DNA from 2 places in the Hydrogenophaga luteola genome. Region 2 is predicted to be linked to the other one. Evidence: riboswitches for the same ligand, from Rfam matches in the RefSeq annotation. Region 2 holds a riboswitch; the other holds the start of a gene.
What was found. A riboswitch is a leader RNA that binds a small molecule or an ion and turns the genes downstream of it on or off. The one in region 2 is predicted to bind thiamine pyrophosphate.

Region 1: it holds a riboswitch for thiamine pyrophosphate, as region 2 does, so the genes downstream of both, ACFOPI_RS05660 (thiamine ABC transporter substrate-binding protein) here and thiC (phosphomethylpyrimidine synthase ThiC) in region 2, are expected to answer to the same signal.

The regions. Positions count from the first base shown of each region.
Region 1 covers NZ_JBHRXX010000002.1:387,820-402,881, reverse strand. Annotated here, with positions in the region: gene ACFOPI_RS05705 (ZIP family metal transporter) at 1-733, shown strand, start outside; gene ACFOPI_RS05700 (methyl-accepting chemotaxis protein) at 791-2,344, opposite strand; gene ACFOPI_RS05695 (cache domain-containing protein) at 2,440-2,880, opposite strand; gene ACFOPI_RS05690 (MBL fold metallo-hydrolase RNA specificity domain-containing protein) at 3,142-4,506, shown strand; gene ACFOPI_RS05685 (lytic murein transglycosylase) at 4,523-5,785, shown strand; gene ACFOPI_RS05680 (heavy metal-binding domain-containing protein) at 5,757-6,104, opposite strand; gene ACFOPI_RS05675 (hypothetical protein) at 6,184-6,627, opposite strand; gene ACFOPI_RS05670 (ABC transporter ATP-binding protein) at 6,677-7,330, opposite strand; gene ACFOPI_RS05665 (ABC transporter permease) at 7,323-8,909, opposite strand; gene ACFOPI_RS05660 (thiamine ABC transporter substrate-binding protein) at 8,906-9,946, opposite strand; TPP riboswitch at 10,007-10,109, opposite strand; gene ACFOPI_RS05655 (hypothetical protein) at 10,232-10,624, shown strand; gene ACFOPI_RS05650 (hypothetical protein) at 10,701-10,871, opposite strand; gene ACFOPI_RS05645 (FtsX-like permease family protein) at 10,965-13,532, shown strand; gene ACFOPI_RS05640 (lipocalin-like domain-containing protein) at 13,532-14,632, shown strand; gene ACFOPI_RS05635 (hypothetical protein) at 14,788-15,021, shown strand; gene ACFOPI_RS05630 (ABC transporter transmembrane domain-containing protein) at 15,056-15,062, shown strand, end outside.
Region 2 covers NZ_JBHRXX010000005.1:99,349-114,410, reverse strand. Annotated here, with positions in the region: gene bioD (dethiobiotin synthase) at 1-67, opposite strand, end outside; gene ACFOPI_RS10600 (adenosylmethionine--8-amino-7-oxononanoate transaminase) at 64-1,362, opposite strand; gene panD (aspartate 1-decarboxylase) at 1,359-1,751, opposite strand; gene thiS (sulfur carrier protein ThiS) at 1,781-1,978, opposite strand; gene ACFOPI_RS10585 (FAD-dependent oxidoreductase) at 1,972-3,132, opposite strand; gene thiC (phosphomethylpyrimidine synthase ThiC) at 3,136-5,028, opposite strand; TPP riboswitch at 5,130-5,245, opposite strand; gene ACFOPI_RS10575 (cation-translocating P-type ATPase) at 5,292-7,895, opposite strand; gene ACFOPI_RS10570 (DUF302 domain-containing protein) at 8,046-8,453, shown strand; gene ACFOPI_RS10565 (alpha/beta hydrolase family protein) at 8,528-9,430, opposite strand; gene ACFOPI_RS10560 (MarR family winged helix-turn-helix transcriptional regulator) at 9,427-9,885, opposite strand; gene ACFOPI_RS10555 (ATP-binding protein) at 9,968-11,134, opposite strand; gene ACFOPI_RS10550 (hypothetical protein) at 11,272-11,760, shown strand; gene ACFOPI_RS10545 (hypothetical protein) at 11,830-12,318, shown strand; gene ACFOPI_RS10540 (FAD-dependent oxidoreductase) at 12,323-13,525, shown strand; gene ACFOPI_RS10535 (TetR/AcrR family transcriptional regulator) at 13,480-14,070, opposite strand; gene ACFOPI_RS10530 (NAD(P)H-dependent oxidoreductase) at 14,174-14,761, shown strand; gene ACFOPI_RS10525 (LysR family transcriptional regulator) at 14,782-15,062, opposite strand, start outside.

The DNA of each region.
Region 1 (15,062 bases), on a different contig from region 2:
GCGACAGGAAGCGGCCTTCATGGCCTTCGCCGCAGGCGTCATGCTGGCCGCGGCATTCTTCGCGCTGCTGCTGCCCTCGCTGGACGCCGGTCGGGCGCTCATGGACTCCACGGCCGTCGGCGCGGTCGGCGCCGCTGGCCTCACCGCCCTGGGACTTGCCCTGGGCATGACGCTGATGCTCGCCATCGACCGCTTCACCCCGCACGAACATGCCGTGCTGCCGCCCGCCGCCGCCGGCCACGCCATGCCGCAGTCCGACGAGCACACCACCGGCCAGCGCGCCTGGCTCATGGTGCTGGCCATCCTGATTCACAACGTCCCGGAGGGCTTGGCCGTCGGTGCCGCCTATGCAGGCACCGCGCTGGGGGTCGACGGCAGTGAGGCGTTGAATACGGGCGCCTCGGTGGCGCTGGCGATCGGCCTGCAGAACATGCCCGAGGGTCTGATCGTCGCCATGGCCCTGCGCACACTGGGCCAGAGCGCCGGCCGTTCCTGGGCTGTGGCCGCGCTCACCGGCCTGGCCGAACCCTTCGGCGCCGTCGTTGGCCTTGCCGTGCTCGGGAGCCTGCCGGCCTTGTACCCGGTGGGTCTGGCCGTCGCGGCCGGCGCCATGCTGTTCGTGGTCAGCCACGAGATCATTCCCGAGACGCACCGCAACGGCTTCGAGGGCATGGCCTCGGTCACGCTGATGGCTGGCTTCATCTTCATGATGCTGCTCAACTCGATGGTGTGAGCAACGACGAAGCCATCTGGCACCGCTGCCGTGTGCGGGCAGGGTGCCTGCAAAGACTCAGGTACGAAAAACCGCCATCAGGGAAATGAGATCGGCGGACTGTCTCTTGAGGCTTTCAGAAGCCGCGGCGCTCTCCTCCACCAGCGCAGCGTTCTGCTGCGTACCCTGGTCGAGGGACACCACGGCCTGGTTGATTTCCCGAGCACTCGTGGCTTGGGCGGAACTGGAGGTGTTGATCTCCGCAATCAACTGACTGACTTGGTTGACCTGCCCCACGATCTCACTCATGGTCTTGCCTGCCACCTGAACCAGCGACTGCCCTTCGTCCACACGTTCAACCGATGCGTCGATAAGGGTCTTGATCTCTTTCGCAGCCTGTGCGGAACGTTGCGCCAGTGAGCGCACCTCCCCGGCCACAACCGCAAACCCTCGCCCCTGCTCTCCCGCCCGTGCAGCCTCAACCGCAGCGTTGAGCGCAAGGATGTTGGTCTGGAAGGCGATGCCATCGATCACCGCGATGATCTCGGCCATCTTGCGGCTGCTGTCGGTGATTCGCTGCATGGTTTCCACCACCTGAGCCACCACAGAGCCGCCGTCGTTCGCCACGTTCAGAGCCGAGCCTGACAACTGCGCGGCACTGCTGGCCGTTTCAGCGCTGCGCGCAATGGCATCCACCATGTTCTGCATGGACGCAGAGGTTTCCTCCAAGGATGCAGCCTGCGACTCGGTGCGAATCGAAAGGTCTGCGTTGCCGCTGGCGATTTCTGCCGAGGCAGTCGCCACGTTTTCCGCCGACTCGCGAACGCTGGACACCAGTTCAAGCAAACGCTTGCGCATGTCGTTCATGGATTGCACCAGATCGCCCACCACATCACGAGACGGCACTTCCATGGACTTCGTCAGATCGCCTTCAGCGACCGTGCGTGCGAAGTCGGAAGCCTTGCGCAGTGGCAGCACGATTGCACGATGGGTGGCCCACGACAGCAAGACAGACACGGACACCGCAACCACCATCACGACCAGCAGGAACAGTGCACCGCCCAAAGCTGATTCCTGGTTGGAGCTCACCAGGTTCGCCACACCCGCCTTCTCGGCGGTGACCATGTCGCGCAGGAGCTTGGAGGCATTCGCATACTCGGCATCAAGCGTGAACACGAAGCTGGCTGCAGTGGCCACCCCTGCGCTCTTGATGTCCAGGGTCTCACGAACAGTCTTGTCGTAAACCTGGAACACCTTGGACAGCTCCGCCATCTGCGTGCGCTGTTCCGTCGAAATGCCCGGATCATCCGCAACACTTTGGAGCTCTTTTCGGTACTGGTCCAGCTCTTTCAATATGCGACTGTCGAGTTCTGCAATGCGTTCAGCCTTCTGCCCGATGGACTCCCAGGACAGCGTCTGCATGACCTGCCCCTGAAGCCCCTTGATGGCGCCATCCAATGCCTGGATGCGCTCCATTCTGGGCATGTTGACTTCATTCATCGAGCGCTGCGCCTCCAGCAGGCGCATACCCAGCCAGGTGGTCAGCAGGGCCACGATGACCAGGGAGGCGATCGCCACCAGCGGCGCGAGTGAAAGCTTGGCACCCAAAGAGAGCCTGTTGAGCAGTTTCATGACGTCTTTCAGAACGACAGCATTGGAAGAACGCGATGCACAGCGTGCACCGCCGCAGTCCATCCTGCGCGCGGTACACGCATTGAAAGGCCAGCTCAGCGATAGATGCCGACGCCGATCAGACCCTTGCCGTCCGGCGTCTGGCGTACGTAAGAGCTTTTGCCTTCCACCTTCTTGGTCTGCGGATGGGCCCAGTCGTAGTCCACCCAGCCCGTTCCCTTGGCCACGACTTCCTTCATGGCCGGGAAGATGGCCTTGCCGTTGGCGTCCTTCATGTTGCTCATATCGCGACCCACCAGCTTGTCGTTGGCCCCGTGGGCGATGAAGGTGCCCTTGGTATCAAAGACGAACACGTACAGGTCTTTCTTGACCCATGCAGCCTTGTCTTTGGTGAAGTCATCCAGGGCCTTGGCATCCCCAGCCTTTTTCATGTGGTCGAAAGCCGCATTGACCATCTGCATGGCTTCATCTTTGCTGCCGCGGTCTTCGGCCAGAACGGGGGAACCCATCGCGAGGAGAGCGGCGGTGGTGAACACGGCGGACAAGGCATGGCGACGAATCATTTGTAAGCTCCAGAATGGATAGAAAAGTAGTGGGCTCGCGGCCACCGCGGCCTCACGGCGACATTGGTCGTCCCAGAACTATCGACCCAAGCGCGAACAGCTTTAGTCGGAAATAGCGTGGGGAATCACTCGCAGATCCGGCCTCTGACCGGGCGCAAGACTTCTGTTGCCTCATGTCTGCCCACTCCTGGCGCCCAGGGCATTCCCTTCCTCCTGAGGGGTAACATGCCCCGCATGAACGTCCATATCCGCTTCCTGGGTGCCGCCGGCACCGTGACCGGGTCCAAATACCTGGTCGAGTTCAACGGTCAGAGCCTGCTGGTCGACTGCGGGCTGTTCCAGGGCTACAAGCAGCTGCGCCTGCGCAACCGCGCCCCCCTGCCGGTGCTGCCCAACCACATCGGCGCCGTGCTGCTGACGCATGCGCACCTGGACCACAGCGGCTACCTGCCGCTGCTGGCCAAGGAAGGTTTCCACGGCAAGGTCTGGTGCACACCGGCCACGCGCGACCTTGCGCAGATCCTGCTGCCCGACAGCGGCCACATCCAGGAAGAAGACGCAGCCTTCGCCAACCGCAAGGGTTTCACCAAACACGCGCCCGCCCTGCCGCTCTACACCGAGGCCGACGCCCTCGACTCGCTCAAGCTGCTGCACGCCGTGCCCATGGACCGCGCCTTCGAGCCGCTGCACGGTTGGACCGCGCGCTTCATCCGCGCCGGCCACATCCTGGGCGCGGCCAGCCTGCTGCTGGAGGTGAGCGGCAAAAAGATCCTGTTCTCGGGCGACCTGGGGCGGCCCGACGACATGCTGATGCTGCCGCCCGAGAAGCCACCCGCCGCCGACGCGGTGGTGATCGAATCCACCTACGGCGACCGCGAACATCCCGACGAGGACGTGCTGGCCGAACTCGGTCCGGCGCTACAGCGCGTGGCCGCGCGTGGCGGCACCGCGGTGCTGCCGGTGTTCGCCGTGGGCCGTGCGCAGGAAATCCTGCACGCCATCGCCCTGCTCAAGGCCAACGGCGTGCTGCCGCACAGCCTGCCGATCTACCTTGACAGCCCGATGGCCGTGCACACCACCGACCTCTACGACCGCCACCTGGGCGAGCACCGCCTGAACGCCGCGCAGTGCCGCGACATGGAGCGCGTGGCGAAGATGGTGCGCAGCGTGGACGAATCGAAGGCGATCGCGCAGCAGCACGGCCCCAAGATCATCCTGGCCGCCAGCGGCATGGCCACCGGCGGCCGCGTGCTGCACCACCTGGCGCTCTACCTGGGCCACCACCGCAACATGGTGGTGCTCACCGGCTACCAGGCACCGGGCACGCGCGGCGATTCGCTGTCCCGCGGCAACAAGGCCATCCGCATCCACGGGCAGGACGTGTCGGTGCGCGCCGAGGTCGTGCAGCTGCAGTCCGCCTCGGCCCACGCCGACGCCAGCCAGCTCATGGACTGGCTGCGCACCTCACCGCACGCGCCTCACCGCGTGTTCATCACGCACGGCGACCTGGGCGCCTCCGACGCACTGCGCCAGCGCATCGAACACGAACTCGGCTGGCGCGCCCTCGTTCCCGAACACGGTTCCACCTGGGCTGTCTGATTCCTTTTCCGTTTTCATGAACCGTCTCTCACCGCTTCTGGCGGCTGCCGCGCTGGCCATCGCCCTGCCTGGCTTCGCGCAGACCGAACCCACCGCCATCCCGCCCGAGTTCACCCAGTGCCTCGACGGCTTGCGCGACAACGCGCGCCGCGAGGGCGTATCGGAAACCACCTTCCGCTTCCTGACCCGCGACCTCGCGCCCGACATGAGCGTGATCGACAAGCTGAACTACCAGCCCGAGTTCAGCATGCCGATCTGGGACTACCTCAGCGGTCTGGTCGACGACGAGCGCGTGCAGCAGGGTCAGACCATGTTGCAGCAGCACGCAGCGGTGCTCGAACGGGTGCAGCAACGCTTTGGTGTCGACCCCGCCACCGTGGTCGCGGTCTGGGGCGTGGAGAGCAACTTCGGCCAGAGCCTGGGCAAGTACCCGCTGGTGCAGGCGCTGGGCACGCTGTCCTGCTACGGCCGACGCCAGTCGTTCTTTCAAGGTGAGCTGTACGCAGCGATGCGCATCCTGCAGGCCGGTCACATCGCGCCCGAGCGCCTGGTCGGCTCCTGGGCCGGCGCCTTCGGCCACACCCAGTTCATGCCCAGCACCTTCGAGCGCCTGGCGGTCGACGGCGATGGCGACGGCAAGCGCGACCTGATGGACAACACCGCCGACGCGCTGGCCTCCACCGCCCACTTCCTGGCCAAGGCCGGTTGGCAGAGCGGCCAGCCCTGGGGCTTCGAGGTGCAGCTGCCGTCCGGCTTCAGCACCGACGGCGAGGGCCGGCGCAGCAAACGGCCAGTGAGCGAATGGGTGGCGCGCGGGCTGCGCAAGGTCGACGGCTCACCGTTGCCCACGGGCCTGGGCAGCGCCGGCCTGATGACACCCTCGGAACCGACCGGCCCCGCCTTTCTGGTGTTCAGGAACTTCGATGCAATCTACAGCTACAACGCCGCCGAAAGCTACGGCCTGGCCATCGCCCACCTGAGCGACCGCCTGCGCGGCGCCGGCCCATTCGCCACCCCCTGGCCCACGGACGACCCGGGCCTCTCGCGCGCCGAACGGCGCGAACTGCAGGTCCTGCTGCTGCTCGCCGGCCACGAGGTGGGACTGGTCGACGGCATGCTCGGCGACAAGAGCCGCGCCGCGATCCGCGCCGAGCAGGCGCGGCTGGGGCAGGAGGTCAATGGGCGTGGGGGGATGAAGCTGTTGAAGGCTTTGCGCTCCGAGACGCCGCCGTCACTGCCTGCCGCGGACATTACCCCAGCTTCACCGCCGTCCCGCTGACGGCCACCATCATCATCCCGTTGGTCTCGCCCAGGACCTCGTAGTCGAAGTCGATGCCGATCACGCCGTTGGCGCCCAGTTCCTTGGCCGCCTCGATCAGTCCTTCCAGTGCCGCGTCGCGCGCCCCGGACAGCGCGCGCTCATAGCCTCCCGCCCGGCCACCGACCACGTCGCGCACGGACGAAAACATGTCGCGGAAAATGTTGGCGCCGATGATGGCTTCGCCGTTGACCACGCCCAGGTACTGCTTCTGCTGGATGTCCGGTGGCGTGGTGGTGGAGAGGAAGAATCCGTCGGTGCTTTTGGAAAACCAGCCCATTCGTGTGCTCCGGTTGAAATGAAGACGCACCGCGTGGCGGGTGCCCACCCATTCTGACCCAACGTTCCAGCGGCGGAGGTCAGAGCCAGCCGAACTGCGCACGCACCTCGCGGGCCGTGACGTTGATCGGCGCGGTGCCGGCCTGGATGTACTGGCGCAGGTTGGTCGCGCGCACGCCACCGCCGTCCTGTCCGAGCACCGCCACGCCCTTGATGCGCCAGCCTCGCTCGCGCAGACCCGTCACATAGGTCAAGGCGTCGGGGTAGTCCATGAGGTCCGTGTGCACGGCATTCGGCAACAGGGAGAACAACACCGCATCGCAGCGCGAACGGTTCACCTCCTGTACAAAATCGTCCAGCGTCGTGCGGGTGTTCTGCAACGCGCCGACACGGGCATAGAAACGCACCGGTCTGCCGGATTGCAGCTGGATGTCGCGCACGCTGCGGTTGAAGCAACCGGTCAGGCTGCGGATGACGGAGGTCTTGCGGGTGTTGGCGTTGCCGATCAGCAGATATGCGTCCATGCTGCCATTCTCATGCAACGCGGCGGCCCCGCCGGTCGTCGGCGAATGCTCACCACAGGGACTGTGGGCGCCCATCGCGCAGGGTCCACGCGTGTTGCGCCATCGCCTGGGCCTCCTGTGCGTCGTGTGTGACGAGGATGGCCGTCATGCCCGCCTCGGCGATGCGCTCGCGGAACTCGTCGCGCAATTGCTCGCGCAGGTGGGCATCCAGCGCGCTGAAAGGCTCATCCAGCAGCAGTGCTCTCGGCTGGGTGATGAGCGCCCGCGCCAGCGCCACGCGCTGCTGCTCGCCGCCCGAGAGCGTCCAGACCCGAGCGTCGCCGTGACCACCCAGGCCAAAACGCGCCAGCATGGCTTGCGCGCGCTCGCGGGCTTTGGCCTTGCGCACGCGCTGCTCGATCAGGCCGAAGGCCACGTTGTCGCGCACGTTCAGATGCGGGAAGAGCGCGAAGTCCTGGAACATCAGAGCGAAGCCGCGCCGCTCTGGCGGCCAGCCGGTGATGTCCACGCCATCGAACCAGACGCTGCCCTGCTCCGGCGCTTCGAGCCCGGCGACGATCTTGAGCAGCGTGCTCTTGCCGCTGCCCGAGGCGCCGAGCAGCGCCACCGTCTCGCCCGCGTCAACGCGCAGGTTCACACCCGAGAGCAGCGGCCACTCCGCAGCGTCATGCCAGTGTTTGTGGATGTTGCGCAGTTCAAGCATGGAGGGCATTGTCCCTGTCGCGTCCCTCGATCAGCAGGAAGGCCAGCAGCGCCAGCGCCATCAGCAGCGCCGCGAGCACGAAGGCAGCGTCGAGCTGGACGGCACCGGGCCGGCCCAGGTGCTGGTGGATAAGGGTGGTGAGCGTGGTCCACTCGGGCCGCGAGAGGAACAGCGTGACCGCGAACTCACCCAGCGCGGTGGCGGCGGCGAAGGCCATGCCGCGCCGCAGCGCGGGTGCGATCAGCGGCAGGGTCACGCGACGGAACACGCGCCAGGGCGAGGCGCCGAGTGTGGCCGCGGCCTGCGCATAGTGGGCGGGCAGGCTGTCGAGCGCAGAGCTGACCGACTTGGTGACGAAGGGCCAGGCCAGCAGCGCATACGCCGCCAGCAGCACCGCGAGGCTCGCACTCCAGTCGGGGTAGAGCAGCAGCAGGCCAAAGGCCACGCTGACGGGCGAGACCACGAAGGGCAGGAAGGCCAGCGCGCGCCAGGCCACCGCGCCTTGCAGGGCAAAGGCGTGCGACAGGCCGAGCGTGGTTGCAAACACGACGGCCAGCACCGAGAAGCGCAGCGTGTTGCCCAGCGCGGTCAAGGTTTCGGGGTCGGTGAGCACGGCCGCACCCTGACCGGAAAAAAGGGCCGCCGCGGCGTGCCAGAGAATGGCCGCCAGCGGCGCAACACAGACCAGCACCAGCAGCCCCATCGCGCCGGCCACGCCGAGCCACTGAAGGGCGCCCGAGGGCCGCTGCCGCAGCACCGGTGTGACCCGCGCCGGCGCGGCCAGCCGCCGTTCCAGCCAGGCATAGGCCAGCGCGACCGCGCCGGTCAGCGCCATCATCCAGACCGCGAGCACACCCGCAAGGCCCAGCTCCAGCTCGTGCGCCACCAGGGTGTAGATCTCGACCTCGGCGGTGGCGAAGCGCTGGCCACCCAGCACCAGCGCGAGGCCGAAGCCCGCAAAGCAGTAGAGGAACACCAGGCACAGCGCCGACGCCAGCCAGGGTGCAATGGCCGGCCACTCGATGCGCCAGAACGCACGCCAGGGTGTGGCGCCCAGGGTGCGTGCGGCCGCCAGCCGCTGAGCGCCGACCTGTTCCAGCGCGTCGACCCCGGCGCGCACCACCAGGCAGAGGTTGAAGAACAGGTTGCCGTAGAGCAGCAGCCAGGGCGTGTCGGTCAGTCCGATGCCGGCCTCGGCCAGCGGCCCGCCGACCAGGCCGCGCGGTCCCCACAGCGCCAGCACGCCCATGGCCGCCACCAGGGTCGGCACCACGAAGGGCAGCATCAGCAGGCGCAGCACCAGTCTGCGGCCCGGAAACTCACGCCGTGCCAGCACCCAGGCACACGGCAGGCCCAGCAGCAGCGCCAGGGCGCAGGTGATGGCCGCCTGCGCGAACGACCACAGCACGCGCCAGCGCAGGTGATCGTCCTGCCAGACGTCGAGCCAGCGCAGCGGTTCGGCATCGGCCGCGCCGGGCGCCAGCCCCTCAGCCAGCAGCCGCAGCACTGGCGCCACCAGCACCACCGCCAGGAAAACCAGCGGCAGTGCAGGCAGCAGCCAGCGGCGGGACAGGCTCACTTGAGGACCGTTTTGGTCCAGCGCTGCAGCCAGGCTTTGCCCTTGCTGTTGATCTCGGCGGGAGCCGGGTTGTCAAACACCGTCGGTTCGACGGCATGCGCCTTCATCACGTCCACCCGCGCCGCGCCGGCTTCGGCCGGGTACATCCACATGGTGGTCTGCAGCGCCTGCTGCGCCGGCGCCGAGCGCAGGAACTCGATGAACTTGCCAGCGGCTTCGCGCGCCGCAGGGTTGCCGCCCTTGACCAAGGCCACACCCTCAACCTGGCGGAACACGCCGCCCTTGAGGAACAGGTTGGCGGTGGGCGACTCGGTGATCTTTTCCTTGCTGTAGAAGACCTCGGCCGCCGGGCTGCTGGCGTAGCTCACCACGATAGGGTGCGTGCCGCCGTTGCGCGTGAACTCGGTGTAGTAGGCCTCGGTCCATCCCTTGACCACCTTCACACCGTTGCCGCGCATCTGGCCCCACCACTCAAAAGCGCCCTCTTCGCCCAGGCCGGCGATGGTCGCAAACAGGAAGGCCTGGCCGGGGCTGGACGTGGCGGGGTTCTGCACCACCAGCAGCTTGGCGTAGGCGGGCTTGGTGAGGTCCTCCAGCGAGGCCGGCAGGGCCAGGCCTTTCTTCGCGAACCAGGCCTTGTCGATGTTGAGATTGACGTAGCCGAAATCCACCGGCACCACGCCGCCGTCCATGCTCACCGCGGCCGCGCGCTGCGCCGCGGGGCCGGTGTAGGGCTCGACCACGCCGGCGGCCAGCGCACGCGGCAGCAGGGTGTTGTCGATGCCAAAGGCCACGTCGGCAATCGGCTTGGCTTTCGTCAGGATGAGCTTGTTGGTCATCTCGCCGGCGTCACCGGCCTTGACGATCTGCAGCCGCACGCCCGCGTCCTTCTCGAACTGCGCCAGCAGCTCCTTGGGCAGGTCGAACGAGCTGTGGGTCAGCACGCGCAGCGGCATGGGTGCCTGCGCCTGGGCCAGGCCCGCGAGCGACAACGAAGAGAGGGAGAAGAGCGCCGAAAAGAGAAACCGCCGTTGCATGTGAAGCCGCCTTGTCAAAACGCCCGCGAGGGCTTGAGCAGGACGGACCACGGCAAACGGCGGACCGGCTTGTCACGCTCCCTACGCTGGCACAACCCAGATCAGGTGAGAGGGGTATTTCTCAGCGCCCAGGCCTTGCGGCGGCGCACCCCCGGTGAAACGCGAGATTGTAGGTTGTGGCAACGTCTGGCGGCGTATCCCGCTCCATGCCTGTCAGCCCAAAGGGATGTTGCTGGCGCGACGGGCGGGCCAAGCCCTAGCATGCGATTTTTCAAGGAAATGCCCATGTCACACACCCCGACCGTCCCCGCACTGCTGGTCACCCTGTGTCTCGGCTTCATTCCCTCTTTCGCAAGTGCACAGTCGGCAGCGCCGCTGCCCACCTTCCCGCCCGACGCCCAGCCGGTGGCGCCCGAGGTGTTGAAGGAAAGACTGACGGGGAACTCGTTCTCCTACCGCACTGCCAGTGGCGGCGAGGTCCGGCTGCAGTTCAAGAGCGATTTCGTGTACGTCAACGCGGGCCAGACCAACGACTCGGGGCGCTGGCGAATCGAAGGCAGCCAGATGTGCATTGAATGGAACCGCATACCAAACAGCGGCTGTTCCGAAGCACGCATGCTTGGCAACACGGTCTACCTCACACGCGTCGCCAACGGCGAGGTGATCAGACTGGAGTAATGCTGAGGCTCTGCAGCCAAGAAAAAAGGCCCTGACGGGCCTTTTTTCCTGAGGTCGGGTGCGACAACCCGGGCAATCAGCCGCCCTTCTTCGAGCGCTTGCCGGGGTTCTTCTTGGTGCGGGTGGCCACACCACGCTCCAGGCTCACGCGCTGGCCACGGCCGGGGGTGGGCAGCACCACGCCGTTGGCGGCGGTGGGACGGGGGGAGGCTTTGCGGTCGGCTTCGGTGACGATTTTGTTGCCCATGTCAGTCTCAAGGGAAAGTTGGTTGGAAACCCCGTATTGGACCACATGACCACGTCCCGCCCAGGTGCCGGGGTGCGGCGCTAAGCTCGCACCATGTTCGCGCTGCTCAAGACCTACTCCTGGCAGGAACTGCGCCACCACCCCTGGCGCACGGCCGCGGCCGTGGTGGCGGTGATGCTGGGCGTGGCACTGGCGCTGGCGGTGCAGCTGATCAATGCGTCGGCGCTGGCGGAGTTTTCCGGGGCGGTGAGCGCGGTGAACGGTCAGCCCGACCTCTCATTGCGCGCGCGCCAGGGCGGGCTGAACGACGCCCTGGTGGAGCCGGTGGCGCAGGCGCCGGGTGTGGCGGCCGCGAGCCCGGTGCTGGAAGTGTCCACATCGGTTCTGCTCGCCAATGACCAGCGCCTGGGCGTGCGGCTGGTCGGCGTGGATGCCCTGTCGGTGGCCGCCGTCTCGCCCGCGCTGATGCCGCTGCCCACGCCGGGCGACGATCCAACGGGCCGGGGGCGCTTCGAGCTGTTCGCCCCCGATGCGGTGTTCCTCAACCCGGCGGCGAGCCAGGCGCTGGCGCCTTCGGGCGATCTACCGGCCACGCTGCAGGTGCAGAGTGGCCTGGAGCGCGCGACCCTGCGGGTAGCCGGCACCGTCAACGCGTCCGGCGCACCCCTGATGGTGATGGACATCGCGGCGGCGCAGGCGCTGATGGACCGCATCGGAGAAATCAGCCGCATCGACCTGCGTCTGGCGCCGGGCACCGATGCGCAAGCCCTGCTGCGCGAACTCGCCCTGCCGCCGTATGTGATCGCCCAGCCGCCCGGTCAGGCGAGCGAGCGCGCCGATAACCTCTCGCGCGCCTACCGGGTCAATCTGACCGTGCTGGCCCTCGTGGCTCTCTTCACCGGCGGCTTCCTGGTGTTCTCAGTGCTCTCGCTGTCGGTCGCACGACGCCAGCAGCAGATTGCGCTGCTCGGCGTCCTGGGTCTCTCGGCGCCGGAGCGGCTGCGCCTGGTGCTTGCCGAGTCGGCGGTGCTGGGCCTGATCGGCAGCGCGCTGGGCGTGGCGCTGGGCACCGGGCTGGCGGTGGCTGCGCTGCGGCTGCTGGGAGGCGACCTGGGCGGAGGCTACTTTTCGGGCGTCGCGCCGTCGCTGCACTGGAGCACGCCGGCCGCCCTGCTCTACGGCGCGCTGGGTGTGGTCGCCGCCCTGGTCGGCGGCTGGTGGCCGGCGCGCGCGGCGGCGGCCATGGCGCCGGCCCTCGCGCTCAAGGGGCTGGGTGCAGCCGGTCCGATGTCCCGGCGAAGCCACTGGCTCGCTGTGGGGCTGGTGGTCCTGGCCGCGACCCTGGCCTGGGCACCGCCGGTTGCGGGCATTCCGCTGGCCGCCTATGTGTCGGTGGGCCTGCTGTTGATCGGAGGTATCGCGGCGCTGCCGCTGGTGGTGGGCGCCCTGCTGGACCGCGTGGCGCCTCGTGTGGCCGGGCAAGCCTTGCCCCTGCTGGCGGTCGAACGCTCGCGGCGCCTGCGCGAGACCGCCGCCGTGGCCACCAGCGGCGTGGTCGCAAGCCTGGCGCTGTCGGTCGCACTGACGGTGATGGTGGCCAGCTTCCGCGACTCGGTGGCGCAGTGGCTCGACGGCGTGCTGCCCGCACAGCTGTATGTGCGCAGTGCGAGCAGTGGCGCGCAAGGGCAGGTCCTGCCGTCAGACTTCGTGGCCGCGGTGCGCGCCGTGCCAGGCGTCGACCGCGTCGACCCGCTGCGCGCCACCGAGGTGCTGGTGGACCCGGCCCGGCCGGCGGTGACTCTGCTGGCGCGGCCGCTGGTGCACGACGACACCGGCGAGCCCGGCCAGCGCCTGCCCCTGATTGGTGACGCGGTGCAGGCGCCGCCCAACACCGTGGCGGTGTACGTGAGCGAGGCCATGATGGATTTGCACGGCGCGCGCCCGGGCGGCGCGCTGGACGCGCTCGCCCCGGCGTTCCCGAAGCTGCCGGCGGGCACCCGCTTCTTTGTGGCCGGCGTCTGGCGCGACTACGTGCGCCAGCACGGCAGCGTGGTCATCGATCTGGCGGACTACCAGCGGCTCTCGGGCGACACCCGCGTCAACGACCTCGCGCTGCACCTCTCGCCTGGCACCGACGAAGACGCGGTGCGCGAGGCCGTCCGTGCGCTGGCGCAGTCCGCGGGCGCACAGGACCTGATCGAGTTCGCTTCGGCGGGCCAGATCCGCGCCACCTCGCTGCGCATTTTCGACCGCAGCTTCGCCGTCACCTACTGGCTGCAGGCGGTGGCCATCGGCATCGGCCTGTTCGGCGTGGCGGCCAGCTTCAGCGCCCAGGTGCTGGCGCGGCGCAAGGAGTTCGGATTGTTGGCCCACCTGGGACTGACGCGCCGGCAGATCCTGGGCGTGGTCGCGCTCGAAGGCCTGTCGTGGACGACCCTGGGCGCACTCGCCGGACTGGCATTGGGTCTGGCCGTGAGCGTGGTGCTGGTGCACGTGGTCAACCCGCAGAGCTTTCACTGGACCATGGAGCTCTCTCTGCCCTGGTGGCGCCTGCTGGCGCTGTGTGCGGCCGTGGTGGCCGCCGGCACGGCCACCGCCTGGCTGGCCGGGCGCGCCGCCGCTGGGCGCGACGCGGTGCAGGCCGTCAAGGAGGACTGGTGATGAACGGTCTCACGCGCCGCGCGCTGATCGCCGCCGGACTGGCGGCGCCGCTGCCTGCGCTTTCACGCGATCTGGTGCCGCGCCCGCTGGTGTTCCCGCGCGACCACGGCACCCACAACGACACGCGCACCGAGTGGTGGTACCTGACCGGCCACGCGAAAGATGCCAGCGGGCGCGAGTTCGGTTTCCAGATCACCTTCTTCCGCAGCCGCGTCGATGGCACCGAATCGCTGCCGGGCCGCCTGGCCGCACGCCAGTTGCTGTTCGCCCACGCCGCCATCACCGATGTGCGCAGCGGCCGGCTGCTGCACGACCAGCGCCTGGCGCGCTGGAACGGCGAACCGCCGGCGCGCACCGAGCGTGCGGTGTTCGCCAGCGCCGAAGACACCCATGTGGCCATCCGCGACTGGTTCCTGCGCCGCGAGGCCGACGGCCGTTACACCACGCGCGCTTCGGGCGACGAGCTGCAGATCGACCTCGAAGCCACGCCCCGCCAGGCCTGGCTGCTGCAGGGCGACCAGGGCTTCTCGCGCAAAGGCCCCGAGGCTTCACAGGCCAGCTTCTACGTCAGCCACCCGCAGCTGGCGGTGCGAGGCACCCTGGGCGTGAAGGGCGAGCGCTTCGAGGTCCAGGGCACGGCCTGGCTGGACCACGAATGGAGCGAGGCGCTCATGCACCCCGAGGCCGTGGGCTGGGACTGGTTCGGCATGAACCTGTTCGACGGCCACAGCGTCACCGCCTTCCAGCTGCGGCGCGCAGACGGCAGCAAGCTCTGGGCCGGCGGGTCCTTCCGTGCCGCCGGCAGCGCCCAGAGCCCGACCGACATCTACCGCTTCCGGCCCGGAGAGCTGGACTGGGTGCCGCAGCGCCACTGGACCAGCCCGCGCACCCGCGCGCGCTATCCGGTGGAGTGGATGGTTCGCACCCCGGCGGACTTCTACACCGTCAAGGCGGTGATCGACCCGCAGGAGCTGGACGCCCAAGGCAGCACCGGCACGGTGTACTGGGAGGGACTGTCCAACCTGTACGACAGCAACGGAAAACACGTCGGCCGCGGCTACCTGGAGATGACCGGCTACGCGAAGCGGCTGGTGCTCTGAGCACACAAGGGCGGCGGACCGTCAAAACAAGGGAGAAACCCCTAAACCGCGCTCACTCGTTGCAACCCATAACGGTTTTACCCATAATGTTGCGCTGCACCATGGGTACCACCACTGCTCCCCTGCAAGTTGGCCTTGAGGATCTCCTCGGCGACATGCAACACGCCCGCCGCATCGGCGATATGGGCCGCCTCGCCCTGCTGGCCTACTGCGAGGTGCGCCGCTGGGCCCGCCAGGCCGGCGAGCCCGAACTGGCCGACCGCTCGACCGAACTGATCACCCGCCACCCGTACGCCAGCCGCGACCAGTTCATGGAACAGATCGACGACCTGATCTTGGCGCTGGAGCAGGCCCACAGCCGCGTGACCGGTCAGCACGCCCCGCAATGAGCCAGGCCGGCGCGAAGCCGGCACACTCGGGGGCATGAGCA
Region 2 (15,062 bases):
GCAGCGCGCAGCTCACCAAGGTCTTGCCCACGCCGGTGTCGGTGCCGGTGACGAAGAAGGCGGTCATGGGGTTTCTTCCGAAAGCGTGGCCTCCAGCGCGGCCAGCGCACCGTGGGTCAGGTGCTGCATCGCCTCTTCGTCCAGCACATAGGGCGGCATGAAGTACAGCGTCTTGCCGATGGGTCGCAGCACCAGGCCGCGCGCCAGCGCATGGCCCTGGTAGCGGCGCGCGAAGTCGGGCAACGATGTCTCGATGTCCCAGGCCCAGATCATTCCCTGGCGCCGCGCGTGCTGCACGCGCGGGTGCGTGGTCAGCGGCGCCAGCAGCGCGTCCAGCGCCTGCGCGGTGTCGTGGTTGCGGGCCAGCGCGTTGGTCTGCTCGAACAGGTCCAGCGTGGTCAGCGCAGCGCGGCAGGCCAGCGGGTTGCCGGTGTAGGAGTGCGAATGCAGGAAGCCGCGCGCCACGTCGTCGTCGTAGAAGGCGGCGTAGACCGCGTCGGTGGTCAGCACCGCCGACAGCGGCAGCGTGCCGCCGGTCAGGCCCTTGGACAGGCACAAGAAGTCGGGCCGGATGCCGGCCTGTTCGTGCGCGAACAGGGTGCCGGTGCGGCCGAAGCCGGTGGCGATCTCGTCCACCACCAGGTGCACGCCGTAGCGGTCACACAGCGCGCGCGCCTGGCGCAGGTAGGCGGCGTCGTGCATGGCCATGCCGGCGGCGCACTGCACCAGCGGCTCCACGATCAGCGCGGCCGTGGTCTCGTGGTGTTGCGCGAGCCAGTCGGCCAGCGCAGCCGCAGCGGCGTCGGCCCCGATGCCGCGCCGGTCGGGGCTGGGCACGGTGGCGGCCAGCCGCACCAGCGGCGCGTAGGCCTCGCGGAACAGGGCGATGTCGGTCACGGCCAGCGCACCCACGGTCTCACCGTGGTAGCCCCCGGCCAGGCCGACGAAGCGGCTCTTGGCCGGGCGCCCGCTGTTGCGCCAGAAGTGGGCGCTCATCTTGAGCGCGATCTCGGTGGCCGAGGCGCCGTCGCTGGCGTAGAAGGCGTGGCCCAGGCCGGTCAGCGCCGACAGCCGCTCCGAGAGCTCCACCACCGGCGCGTGCGTGAAGCCGGCGAGCATCACATGGTCCAGCGTGGACATCTGGTCGGCCAGCGCGGCGCGCATGGCGGGGTGGCTGTGGCCGAACAGGTTGACCCACCAGGAGCTCACGGCGTCGAGGTAGCGGGTGCCGTCGGTGCCGTACAGCCACGGGCCTTCGGCGCGCGCGATGGCCACCGGCGGCAGGGCCTCGTGGCGCTTCATCTGCGTGCAGGGGTGCCACACGCTGCGCAGGCTGCGCTGCGCCAGGTCGGCGGTGTTCACTTCGCCTGTTCCTGTGTTTGCACCGGCACGTGGTCGCGCGAGCCGTTGGCGCGGTTGTGATCATCGACGAACACCAGCTTCGGCTTGTGCGTGGCCACCTGGTCCTCGTGCACCTGCGCGAAGGCCGCGATGATGAGCAGGTCGCCCGCCGAGGCGCGCCGCGCGGCCGAGCCGTTGACCGAAATCATGCCGCTGCCGCGCTCGCCCTTGATGGCGTAGGTGATGAAGCGTTCGCCGTTGTTGATGTTCCAGATGTGGATCTGTTCGTTCTCGGCGATGTCGGAGGCGTCCAGCAGGTCTTCGTCGATGGCGCAGGAGCCTTCGTAGTGCAGTTCGCACTGGGTCACGGCGACGCGGTGGATCTTGGACTTGAGCAGGGTGCGGAACATGGTGGGGTCTCCGGGTTCGGTGAGTGGGGTCAGCCGCCGACGATGGCCTGGAAGGTCAGCACGGTGTCGTTGGGCTGCAGGACGGTGTTGGCGCGTTGGTCGCGCGGCACGAAGGCGCCGTTGACGGCGGTCGCGATGGTATCGGGGTCCAGGCCCTGCTCGTCCAACAGCCGGGCCAGCGTCAGGCCCTCGGGGCACAGCAAGGTGAGGCCGTTGAAGTTCAGCATAGGTCGACGTGGGCAGAGGCTTGATCCAGAACAGTCGCAGAACGGGCTTCGCCCGGCCGCAGGCTGTGTCCCCCCTCCGGAACGGGAGGGGGGAAGCCGCGTAGCGGCGCAGCGGGGAGTCCCAGTGCAGCGAGCGCATCCTGCGCGAGCGCCGGCGCCAGCAGCCAGCCATGGCGGTACAGACCGTTGATGCGCAGCAGGCCGTCTTCGGTGTCGATGCGCGGTTCGTTGTCCGGCCGGGCCGGGCGCAGGTTGGTCTCCAGGTGCACGATGCGCGCCTCGGCCAGCTCGGGCATCACGCTCTGCGCGGCGGCCATCAGCTCGACCGCGCTGCGCAGGCTCACGGGAGAGCGGTCTTCGCTCTCGATCTCGCTGGCACCGATGACGATGTGGTCGCCCGGCCGCGGCACGATGTAGACGCGGTGGCGCGGGTGCAGCAGGCGCACCGGCCGGTGCAGGGGCACGCCGGGCGCCTGCAGCCAGACCACCTCGCCGCGCACGCCTCGCACCGGCAGGTCGGGCCGTGCGCCCGTGCCGCGCACGTCGATGGCGAGGTCGAAGCGCTGTTCGCTGCCATCGTCCAGCACGATGCGGCCCGGGGCGACCGATGCCACCGTGTGCTGCCAGCGCCAGCGCACGCGCGGCGCGGCTGCGCACAGCGCGGGCAGCACCTGCAGCGGCAGGATCTGTCCCTCGCCCGGCAGCAGCCAGGCGTGCAGGCGCGGGTCGATAGCGGGCTCCAGCGCGGCCAGTGCGGCGCGGTCCAGCCGCTGCGGGGTCTGTACCACGCCGGCCAGGTCGGGCGCCTGGGCCAGCCGGGCCAGCACGCGCTGGGCTGCGCCCAGGTCGCTGCCGTGCGCCACCAGCAGGCTGCCCAGGGTGCGGAACGTGTCTGGTTGGGACAGTTCATCGGTGATCTCGCGCCACAGCACCATCGAGCGCCAGCCCAGTGCTGCGATGGCGGGGCCGCTGTTGTCCAGCTCGGCCAGCGGGCTGAGCATGCCCGCCGCGGTGAAAGCCGCCGGCCCCCGGCCGTCGCTGCGGGCCTGCGGGCCATTGGCCGGATCGAACACCGTCACCTCGTGCGTGCCCGCCAGCTGCCAGGCGAGCAGCCGGCCCAGCAGGCCAGCGCCCGCGATACCGATGCGCGCCATGGCTCAGGCCTTGTTTTTCAAGGAGTCGACGGGCACGTAGAACTCGCCGCCCACTGCCTTGAACTCTTCGCTCTTGCGTGCCATGCCGTCGGCCAGGGCCTGCTCTTCGCTCAGGCCTTTCGCCGCGGCGTAGTCGCGCACGTCCTGCGTGATCTTCATGCTGCAGAACTTCGGCCCGCACATGGAGCAGAAATGCGCCTCCTTGCTGGAGTCCTTGGGCAGGGTTTCGTCGTGGTAGGCCTCGGCGGTCTGCGGGTCCAGGCCCAGGGCGAACTGGTCGCGCCAGCGGAACTCGAAACGCGCCTTGCTCATGGCGTCGTCGCGCGCGCGCTGGCCCGGGTGGCCCTTGGCCACGTCGGCCGCGTGGGCGGCGATCTTGTAGGCAATGATCCCCTGCTTCACGTCGTCGCGGTCGGGCAGGCCCAGGTGTTCCTTGGGCGTCACGTAGCACAGCATGGCGGTGCCCATCCAGCCGATCATGGCGGCGCCGATGGCGCTGGCAATGTGGTCGTAGCCCGGCGCGATGTCGATGGTCAGCGGTCCGAGCGTGTAGAACGGCGCTTCCTGGCAGTGCTTGATCTGCTCGTCCATGTTGGCCTGAATCATGTGCATGGGCACATGGCCGGGACCTTCGATCATGGTCTGCACATCGTGCTTCCAGGCGATCTGCGTCAGCTCGCCCAGCGTGCGCAGTTCGGCAAACTGAGCTTCATCGTTCGCGTCGGCGCCCGAGCCCGGGCGAAGGCCATCGCCCAGCGAGAAGGTCACGTCGTAGGCCTTCATGATTTCGCAGATCTCTTCGAAGTGCGTGTACAGGAAGTTCTCTTTGTGGTGGGTGATGCACCACTTGGCCAGGATGGAGCCGCCGCGCGAGACGATGCCGGTGCGGCGCTTCGTGGTGAGGTGGATGAAGGGCAGGCGCACGCCGGCGTGGATGGTGAAGTAGTCGATGCCCTGCTCGGCCTGCTCGATCAGCGTGTCGCGGAAGATGTCCCAGGTCAGGTCTTCGGCCACGCCGCCCACCTTCTCCAGCGCCTGGTAGATCGGCACCGTGCCAATGGGCACGGGCGAGTTGCGCACGATCCAGTCGCGCGTGGTGTGGATGTTCTTGCCGGTGGACAGGTCCATCACCGTGTCGCCGCCCCAGCGGATGGACCACACGAGCTTTTCAACCTCTTCCTCGATCGACGAGGTCACGGCCGAGTTGCCGATGTTGGCGTTGATCTTCACCAGGAAGTTGCGGCCGATGATCATCGGCTCGACCTCGGGGTGGTTGATGTTGGCGGGAATCACCGCGCGGCCGCGTGCCACCTCGTCGCGCACGAACTCCGGCGTGATCACGTCGGGAATGCGCGCACCCATGGGGTTGCCGCGCAGGCGCGCCTCGCGCTCGGCGTCGCCCAGGTATTCGCGCATCCACTCGCGCTTGCCGTTCTCGCGGATGGCGATGTACTCCATTTCGGGGGTGACGATGCCCTGGCGTGCGTAGTGCATCTGCGTCACATTGGCGCCAGCCTTGGCGCGCAGCGGCTGGCGCTGCAGGCCGGCGGCTTCGGCGCGCAGGGCCTCGATGCGTGCATCCGCAGTCTCACCGTGCTTGCCACCATCGTCCAGTGCCACGCGGGTGCGGCCCTCATAGGCCTCGGTATCGCCGCGCGCGGCCACCCATTCGCTGCGCACGGGCGCCAGACCACGGCGGATGTTGATGTCGGCGGCAGGGTCGGTGTAAGGGCCGGACGTGTCGTAGACCGTGACGGTCTCGCCGTTGGTCAGTGCGATCTCGCGCATGGGCACCTGCACGCCGGGCTGAGCGCCGGGCACATAGACCTTGCGCGACTGGGGGAAGGGCTCGCGCGTGAGCGTGAGCAGCTGCTGGAGCTTGTCGGGGGCGTTCATCGGGCGGTCTCCTGAGTGAAAAAGCTGTTGCGGAAACGAACAGCTCCGGAGGACCGCCTGGAGGGACCATGGGTGTGGACGGATGCATCCCGTCCATGGGTCCTTCAAGGCAACGCTCTTCTTTCGCCGGTACTAGCCGGATCAAGTTCACGGGTTCGGTGTGTCACACCATCTCAGCGCCGGGCCTTGTCAGGCCCGTGCACCCCGGAGCAGGCGCGCAGTGTAGCGTGGTTCTTTGCGGGGCGCCAAATGCCCCTCGCCGGTCAGGCCTGGTTGCGCCGTCTGCGCCGTACCTGCTTGATGGTCTCGAACCAGAGCACGCTCAGCAGGCCGAGCCCGCAGGCCGCCGCGAGTTCGTGCCAGGGCAGCGGCGCGAAGCGCAGCACCTCCACGGCCCAGGGCACGTACAGCGCCGCCAGCAGCAATGCCAGGGTCAGCACCACCACCAACCAGAGCGCACGGTTGGGCGTGCCCAGCGTGGCCCAGAATGGCTCGGTGGCAGACCGGTTGGACAGGATCAGCGCCAGGTTGCCGACCACCAGGGTGGCGAAGGCGAAAGCGCGGGCCTCTTGCTCAGGCAGACGGGGAGCCGCCCAGGCAAAGGCTCCCAGCACGGCCGTCAGCACACCCAGGCCCTGCAGCAACGCCAGCCACAGGGTCACACCCCCGAACAGCGGCGCGCTGGCGTCGCGCGGCGGACGCTGCATCAGGTCGCCTTCGGCGGGTTCGTTTTCAAACGCGACCGAGCAGGCGGGGTCGATGATGAGTTCGAGCAGCGCGATGTGCATCGGGAACAGCAGCGCCGGCCAGCCGAACAGCACCGGCAGCAGCGCCGTGCCGGCGATGGGCACGTGCACCGCCAGGATGTAGGACATGGCCTTGCGAAGGTTGTCGAAGATGCGCCGCCCCAGCCGCACCGCGCGCACGATGGCCGCGAAGTCGTCGTCCACCAGCACCAGCGAGGCCGCCTCGCGCGCCACGTCGGTGCCGCGCAGCCCCATGGCCACACCCACGTGCGCGGCGCGCAGCGCGGGCGCGTCGTTCACGCCGTCGCCGGTCATGGCCACGATGTCGCCGCGCGCCTTGAGCGCCTGCACGATGCGCAGCTTCTGCTCGGGCGCGATGCGGGCGCAGACGCTCACGTTGGCCATGCGCGCGCTCAGCGCGGCGTCGCTGAGCGTGGTCATTTCGTCGCCGGACAGCACCTCGGCCTGCGGACCTGCCAGGCCGGCCTGCTGTGCGATGGCCCGCGCCGTGGCCGGGTAGTCGCCGGTGATCATCACCACGCGGATGCCGGCGGCGCGGCACTCAGCGATGGCTGCCGGCACCTGCGGGCGCACCGGGTCGGCCAGGCCCAGCAGCCCGACGAAGCTGAAGTCGAAGTCGTGTTCGCCTGCCGGCCAGTCCTGGCCCTCGAACGTGCCGCTCGCCACACCGAGCACCCGCAACCCCTCGGCGGCCAGCCTGTCCACCACGCCCGCGATGTGGGCCCTCTGCGCATCGTCCAGGTGGCACAGGTCCATCACGGCCTCGGGCGCGCCCTTGGCCGCGACTGTCTGTGCCCCGCCGTCCGATGCCGCCCACACATGCGACATCGCGCGCAGCGCCGGGCTCAGCGCATAGGTCTGCACCAGCCGCCAGTCGCGGTGCAGGTGCTCGGTGTCGGTGAGGAAGCGCTCGCCCAGTTGGTGGAACGCCTTTTCCATCGGATCGAACGGGTCCACCACGCTGGCCAGGATCGAGAACTCGACCAGCGTGTGGAAGGCCTCGGGCAGGGGGGCACCGGCCAGGGCATCCAGCGCCAGCCGGTCCGGCAGGTCGACCCCGCCCGCGGCCAGGTGCGTCACCGTCATGCGGTTGCCGGTGAGGGTGCCGGTCTTGTCGCTGCAGAGCACCGTGGTCGCGCCCAGGGTCTCGATCGCATTGATGCGCCGGGTGAGCACGCCTTCCCTGGACAGGCGGCGGGCGCCCAGCGCCGGGAACACGGTCATCACCACCGGGTACTCCTCCGGCAGCATCGCCATGGCCAGGGCGATGCCGGCCAGCACCGCCTGCAGCCAGTCGCCGCGCACCAGGCCATGCACCACCATCAGCGCCATGCTCAGCACCAGCGCCAGCAGGGCGAGGTTGCGCACCAGGCGGGTGGTCTGCTTCTGCAGCGGAGAGGTCTCGTTGTCGACCTGGCCCAGTGCGGTGCCGATGCGGCCGATCTCGCTGCGCGCGCCGGTGGCGGTGGCGCGCGCCAGGGCATGGCCTTGCACGATCAGGGTGCCCGCGTAGACCATGGGCAGGTCTTCGCCACCGGGGCGCGGGCTGCCCGGGCCCTCGGCGGTGGCCGGTGCTGCCGACAGTTCGTCCGGCAAGGCAGGGCGCTTGCTCACCGGCACCGCTTCACCGGTCAGCAGCGATTCGTCGGCATGCAACCCATCGGCCGAGACCAGCAAGGCGTCGGCCGGCACCCGGTCGCCTTCGCTGAGCTGGAGCAGGTCACCGCGCACCACCTCGCTGCCCGCGATGCGCTGCGGCGTGCCGTCCCGCACCACCAGGGCGCGCGGGCTCGTCAGGTCGCGCAAGGCTTCGATGGCGCGCTCGGTCTTGCCCTCCTGGTACAGCGTGAGGCCCAGCGTGATCACCACGAAGGCCATCAGGGTGAGGCCTTCCCGCAGGTCGCCAAACACCATGTAGAGCGAGGCCGCCGCCAGCAGGAGCAGGAACATGGGCTCGCGCGCCGTGTCCAGCGCGATGGACAGCAGGCTGCGGCGCTGACCGCCGGGCAAAACATTGGGCCCGTCGGTCGCGAGTCGCTGCGCTGCTTCTGCAGTGGTCAGCCCGGTGTCGGTGCCGTGTGCGTTGTTGTCGCTGTTCAAGGGGGGCTCGCGAGGTTCCTGGCCGGCGGCAGCGCCAGCGCAGGGAATCTTGCGCCAGTGTGCACCCGGGTCCGTGCGCTGTCGAACATACGCAGGCGCTGCTTCCGCCTATCGTCGTTGTTCCGCAGCACCGAGAACCAGGACACCACCATGTACGGCTTTTCCACCACGATCCAGGGCACTTCGTTCGGCGAAGCGCTCGCCCACACCATTGAACTGCTCAAGGAAGAGGGCTTTGGCGTGCTCAGCGACATCGACATGCAGGCCACGATGAAGGCCAAGCTGGGCGTGGACATGTTGCGCTACCGCATCCTCGGCGCCTGCAACCCGCAGCTGGCGCACAAGGCCCTGCAGGCCGAGCCCGACATCGGCCTGCTGTTGCCCTGCAATGTGATCGTGCGCGAGATCGCAGACCACGAAGTGGTGGTCGGGTTTCTCGACCCCCAGGTCATGGTCGGCCTGGTGGGGGGTGCGGGGGTGAAGGCAGTGGCTGACGAGGCCGAACAGCGGCTGCGCCGCGTCTGCACCAACCTCAGCGGTCACACGGTGTCTGTCTGACGCCTCTTGCCGGGGTGCTGTTGCGTCCCGGCCTGGTGTTCCTGGGCTTGGATCTGCGGATGGCGCTGACGGGCTCAGTGCCCCGGCGCGGGCAGCACCGCTTCGCCCCGCACCGCCCGCGCCATCAGCGGCCACACGCTCTGGTGCGACTGGCGGAACCAGTCCAGGTGGCCGAGGTGGCGCAGGCCGTGGTCGCGTGGTCGCAGGCAGTGGGCCTGCCGCGGCGCGGCCGGCAGGGTGCGCAGCAGGTCGGCCACGGTGGCGACGTTGGCGATGTCATCGTCCTCGGCGTGCAGCACGGTCACCGGTGTGCGGACCTGGGCGTGGAAGTCCCGCTCGGGGTGGTGGCGCACGGCGTTGGTGGCGTAGCCGCCACGGGCACACCAGCGCGACCACTGCAGCGCCACGCCGGCCGGCAGGTTCTCGCCCAGGCCCAGCACCGCGGTGGTGCCGTAGCCGGTCAGGCGGGTGCCCAGCGGCAACACCAGCCGCATGCCGAAGTTGGCCTTCAGGCGGAAGCCGGGGCGCATGGCCTTGAACCAGCCGGTGGAGGCCGAGATGCCCACCAGCCGGGCGACGCGGTGGTGGTTGGGCAGCAGGCCGATCATCTGCCCGCCCGCGCTGTGGCCGACGATGACGGCTTGCGCCGCCCCGGTGCGCGCGAGCAGCCAGTCCAGCGCCGCAACCTGGTCCTGCTGGCCCCAGTCGGCCAGGGTGGCGCGGCAGTCCTTCAGCCGGCCGTGCAGCGACAGGCCGATGCCCCGGTAGTCGAACACCAGCACGTCGTGGCCCTGCGCCGCCAGCCAGCGCGCAAAGCGCAGGTAGAAGTGCTGGCGCACGCCGGTGGCTGGCGAGATGAGCACCGGCAGGCCGCCATCCGGGCCGCCGCTGCGGGCCATGAAGTGGCCGTGCAGACGCTGGCCGTCGGCGCAGGTGATGTGCACGGTTTCGTCGGGGGTCGGGTGCGGGGTGTTCATGGGGCGTCGGGCTCCTGGGTGTTCTGTTGCACGTGCTGCAGCCAGCGGGCCACGGTGGCCAGTTCGTCGGGGGTGAAACCGGCGGTCAGCCGGCGGTTGATGCGCTGAATGGCCGAGCGCAACAGCGGCAGCTGATCGCGCCCGGCCGGCAGCAGCCACACGCGCTGCGTGCGTGCGTCCTGCGGGCAGGCAGCGCGCTGTACCCAGCCCAGCGCCTCGGTGCGTTGCACCAGGCCGGTGGCGGCCGAGGGCGCGAGGTCCAGCGCCTGCGCGATCTCGCCCATGGTGCGGCCGTCGCTGTCCTGCAGCACGAACAGCAGACCGCCCTGCGCGGGCGACGGGGCATGGTCCTGTTCATGGGCCAGGCGCAGCTGTTCGGCGGCCACGAGCTGCTGCAGGCGGCGCTGCGCGGCGTTGAGCAGAAAGATGAGGCGGGGCGGTCGAGCGGGTGGCATGTGGTGTTCGATTTATTTCGCATGCGAAATATATCGGCATATCGAAACCGGCGCCAGACCGCCCTGTCGCCGGAGGGCTCGTTCAGTGCTTCGGGGGGGGCGCCAGCAGCGCCTGCTTGTCCTGCCAGACTTTGCGCACAAAGGGGTCGGCGATGGTGTAGACGCCGTGGCTGGGCCGGATGATGAGCTGGGCGCCGACCATCTTGTCGACGACCTTCTGCACCTGCGAGGCGTCCACCGCGCTGCCGATGCGCTCGCTGTAGAACGCCAGCGACTCGGCGCCGAACAGGCCCGAGATGCCCTGTTCGCCACCCGAGGCGATGCGCTCAAACACCGCCTTGCCCAGTTCGCCCAGGTCGTCGAAGGCCTTGAGGTCGGCGTCGGCCGCGGCGCCGGCCAGTGTGGCGCAGATGATGTGCCAGGCGGTGTCGGGGTCGGTGCCGCCCACCTGCTGCAGCTGGCGCAGGGCCTTGAGCAGTTCCTCCGGCCGGTGGCCCAGGGTCTGGAAGCCTTCCCAGGCGGCGTCCAGGCTGGGCAGGGTGAGGCCGGGCGCCGACGCGAGGCGGTCCAGCTGCCATTGCACGAAGTCCTTGCCGAGCACCTGGTAGGACGCCGAGAGCGCGCCCGCGAAGGGCTGCGCGCGCCGGCTCGTCATCTCGGCCAGCAGCGACTTGTGCGAGCCGGTGCCGATGAACAGGAAGCGACCGGGCGTGCCGGGTTTGGCGTTGACGGCGTCGCGCGCGGCCTTGAGCGCGTGCAGCAGGGCCTGGCCCTCGTCGGTGCCCAGGGTCTGTTGCACCTCGTCGATGATCAGCACCACGTTGGTCTTGGTCTTCGCGACCAGGGCTTCGAAGGCCTGGGCCAGCGTGCTGCCGCCAGGCTCGCCGATGCGGTCCAGCTCGATGTCCAGGCTGAGCCCGGCCGCGCCCAGGCGCAGGCCCCGCAGCCGCTTGAGCAGGGCCGAGCCCGGCGTCTGCAGCTGCAGCAGCGTCTGGCGCACCGCCTCGTTCACCAGGGCCGAAGGGCTCTTGGCCGGGTCGGCCCAGAGGTCCACGTAGATCACCAGCGCGCCGCGGGCCTCCAGCGCGGGAATCAGGTCCTGGCGCAGGAAGGTGGTCTTGCCCACCCGGCGGATGCCCGAGAGGAACACGCCCGAGCGCGTGCTTTCGTCCAGCGGGCCTGGGTTGAGCAGCTGCTCGGCCATTTGGCCGGCGTAGAGGTCGCGGTGGAAGAGACTGTCGGTGCTCATTGCCGGATATTAGCTGATTCAGATAATTATCTGAAGCGGATAAAACAAGATGAAAGATGGCCAATTGGGCGCAAACACTCTGTAACAATCCACGCCGCCCGACATGGGCACTTTCAAATGAATTAAAGGGGGGAGTGATGAAGAAGCTGTTGTGGCTGGCGGGTTTGCTCGGGCTGTTCTACGGCCATGCGTGGTGGACCCTGTCCGAGCAGCGTGCGCAGCGCTGGATCGAACAGCACGAACTGGCGGTGCTGGAGCAGAAGGAAGGTGTCTGCAAGGACTTCACCTTCGACACGGAGGTGAGCGTGCGCGCCGTGCATGCCAAGGGCGAATGGCAGCTCGATGGTGGGCGGGACCATGTGTGCGGCTACATCAGGAGCTCCAACGCGTTTGTGCGCGTGCTCAAGCCGCAGCTCAGCACACAGACCGAGGTGCTCAGCTTCGAGCGCGCAGGCTTTCCGTGGATGTCCGCCACGGCCAAGGTGCAGCAGACCACCACCTTCACCCTGGTCAATGGCCTGACCATGTCCGAGCAGGGCGAGGCCACCTACGTGCTGCGGCGGGGGCTCAGCGGCCTGCAGATCGCCGGTCTCACGCTGCGCAGCGAGGGCAACTTTCCGCGCTGACGCGGACCGCCGGTGGCGGGCGTCGGCCACAATGCAGCGCCTTCCAGGGAGGAGGGTGGGGAAATCAAGATGAGAAAACTGATGTGGGCCGGCGTGCTGGCGGCCGCTTTCTACGGGCACGGCTGGTATGTGTTTTCCGAACCGGCGGTGATGGGGTGGCTGCAGACGCAGCAGCGCAAGGAGCTGAACGCCGAAGACGGCTTCTGTGACAGCTACGCGTCCAACCTGCGTGTGTCCACGAGGAGCGAGTCGCCACGCGGGGCGGAGACACTCGAAGGCGGCAAGGCGGAGATGTGCGAGTACGTCAAGGACGCCGCGGCCGTCCTGCGCGCCACCCAGAGCTCGGTCAACATCGACACCGATCTGGTGAGCGTCGAGCGCTCGGGCTTCCCTTGGCTGGGCGCCACCGTCACCGTGCGGCAGACCTCGACGATGCGCATGCCGCGCATGCCCGCGATCACCGAGGTGGGGGAGTACACCTATGAGCTGACGCGCACGCTCAACGGGCGCCAGATCGTCTCCATCGACGGCTCCAGCACCATGGGCATGGCGCAGTGACCGCATGAAGATCGCTGTGGTCGGCGCGGGCGTCGGTGGGCTGGCACTGGCCTGCCTGGCGGCGCGCCAGGGACACGAGGTGTGCCTCTGGGAACGGTTTGAACAACCGCGCCCCGTGGGCTCGGGGCTGGTGATCCAGCCGGTCGGGCTGGCGGTGCTGGACCACATCGGGGTGGGGGCGCAGGCGCGTTCGCTGGGCGCCGCCATCACGCGCATGCAGGGGCACCTGGCCTCAGGCCGGGCCGTGCTGGATGTGTCGTACCGGTCGGGTTCGCCCGGGCTGGCGATGCACCGGGCCGCGCTGTTCGGTGTGCTGTGGCAAGCGGCGCAGGCCGCGGGCGCGCAGGTCCGCACCGGTTGCGAGGTGCACGAGGCACCGCTGGCACCGTCGGGGCGGCGGCGCCTGTGTCTGGCCGGAGGCGAGGTGGCGGACGAGGCCGATCTGGTGGTGGACGCCAGCGGCGCGGGTTCGCGGCTGACGCCGCTGAAGGCCCGTGCGCTGGCCTACGGCGCCATCTGGGGCACCGTGGCCTGGCCGGACGGCTCGGCACTGCCCACCCACGAACTGCGCCAGCGCTACCAGGCGGCCAGCCGCATGGTGGGCGTGCTGCCGATCGGGCGCATGCACGAGGGCGATGTACCTCGGGCGGCGGTGTTCTGGTCGATGCCGACGGCCGATCTGGACGGTTGGACCCGGACCCCGATCGAGGCCTGGCGCGAGCAGGCGCAGCAGCTCTGGCCCGAGATGGCGCCGTTCCTGGCCCAGATCAGCGCCACCGACCAGATGACCCCCGCGCGGTACGCCCACGGCACCCTGGGCCGGCCCCATGCGCCGGGGCTGGCCTTCATCGGTGACTCGGCCCACCGCGCCAGCCCGCAGCTGGGGCAGGGCGCGAACATGGCATTGCTCGACGCCTGGGCCCTGGCCACGGCCCTGCAGGAACTTCCGCTGGTGCAGGCACTGCCGCGCTATGCGGCGCTGCGCCGCTGGCATGTGCGGCTGTACCAGGGCATGAGTGCGGCGTTCACGCCCATGTACCAGTCGGGCAGCCGGGTGCTGCCGGTGCTGCGCGACCACGTGCTGGCGCCCGCCAGCCGCTGGCCGGGCGTCCCTTGGCTGTTGAGCGCACTGGTGTCGGGGAACCTGCTGCCGCCGCTGGCTCAGCGCGGCGGTGGGCTGAACGGGCCGAGCCAGGCCCGCAGGTAGGGCAGCAGCCGGTCCCTCATCGGCTGGTGCTGGTGCAGGGCACAGAAGTGCAGCGCCAGGGTCTGCAGCACCAGGGCCTGCACGCCCTCGACCAGCAGCTCGACCGGCACGTCCTTGCGGAATTCGCCGGTCGCCAGCCAGGGACCCCAGACCTGGCCCATGCGCTCGAAGGTGGTGGCGATGGGGCCGATCTCTTCCATCGCCGCGGCGCCCGAGCGGCGCAGGATCACGTCGAACACATAGCGTTCCGACGCCATCAGTTCCAGCAGTGGCAACAGATACTGGGCGAGTTCGTCGGCGTTCTGGGGTGGCGCGGCGGCGGCCTGGCGGTCGAGCTCGGCGTTGATGCGATCGCCGATGAGCAGGTCCATCAGCTCGTCCTTGTCGGCGAAATGCGCGAAGAAGGTGCCTTTGGCGACTCCCGCGCGCAGCACGACCTCCTCGATCCTCAGCGCCCCAAATCCCTTTTCGGTGATCAGGGCCTGGGCCACGTCGGTCAGGCGGGCCCGGGTTTCCAGGGTTCTTTGCTGCACGGCTTTTCGCATGCCGGCACTGTGCCGGACGTTTTGACCACAGTCAACTTTTAATTGACTATGGTCAATTTGTATGTTTGAATTTGACCGTGGTCATTTTCAAAGGAGTCATGCCATGTCCCGCATCCTGGTTCTCGACGGTCACCCGGCCGCGTCATCCCTGTGCCGCTCGCTCGCCCAGCGCTACGCCGACGCGGCACGCGAGGCCGGCCACGAGCTGCGCCTCGTCCATCTGCACGACCTGGATTTCGACCCCGATTTCGGACTGGCGGGCTACGAATCCACCAAGCCCCTGGAGCCGGCGCTGAAGGCGTTTTTGGACGACCTGGCGTGGTGCAGCCATTTCGTGCTGGTGACGCCGATGTGGTGGGGCGGCCTGCCGGCCAAGCTCAAGGGCCTCTTCGACCGCTCGCTGCTGCCCGGACAGGCCTTCGACACGCGCAACCCGAGCTGGACCGGCATGCCTCGGCCGCTGCTGACGGGGCGCAGCGCGCGGGTGGTGGTGACCTCCGACACGCCGTCGCTGTTCCTGCGCCTGCTCTACCGCAACGCGCTAATCTGGCAGCTGCGCGGGCAGATCCTGAACTTCGTCGGTTTCCGGCCCGCGCGCTTCACCCTGTTCGCGCCGGCCAGCCATCCGAAGCCTGGCCGGGTGCAGCGCTGGCTGGCGGCGGTGGGCCAGCTGGGCGCGCGCGCCGTCTGACCCGGGGTGTTGGTCTGTGCTCAGCGCTTGCGGACATTCTGGGTCGGCCCACCACCCGCCGCCCACTGAGCCGCGCTGCCCAGCAGGTGCTCACGGAACACCTGCGCAATCGGTGACAACTGCTTGGCGCGCGGGTGCACCAGGTGCCACTGCGAGCGGATGGGAAAGCCGCTGACCGGCAGCAGCACGAGGTCGCGGCCAATCTCCTCGGCCTTGAGCGCGTGGCGCGAGACGATGCCCACGCCCAGGTGGCCGGCTACGGCCTCCTTCAGCGCTTCGTTGCTGCCCAGTTCCAGCGTGA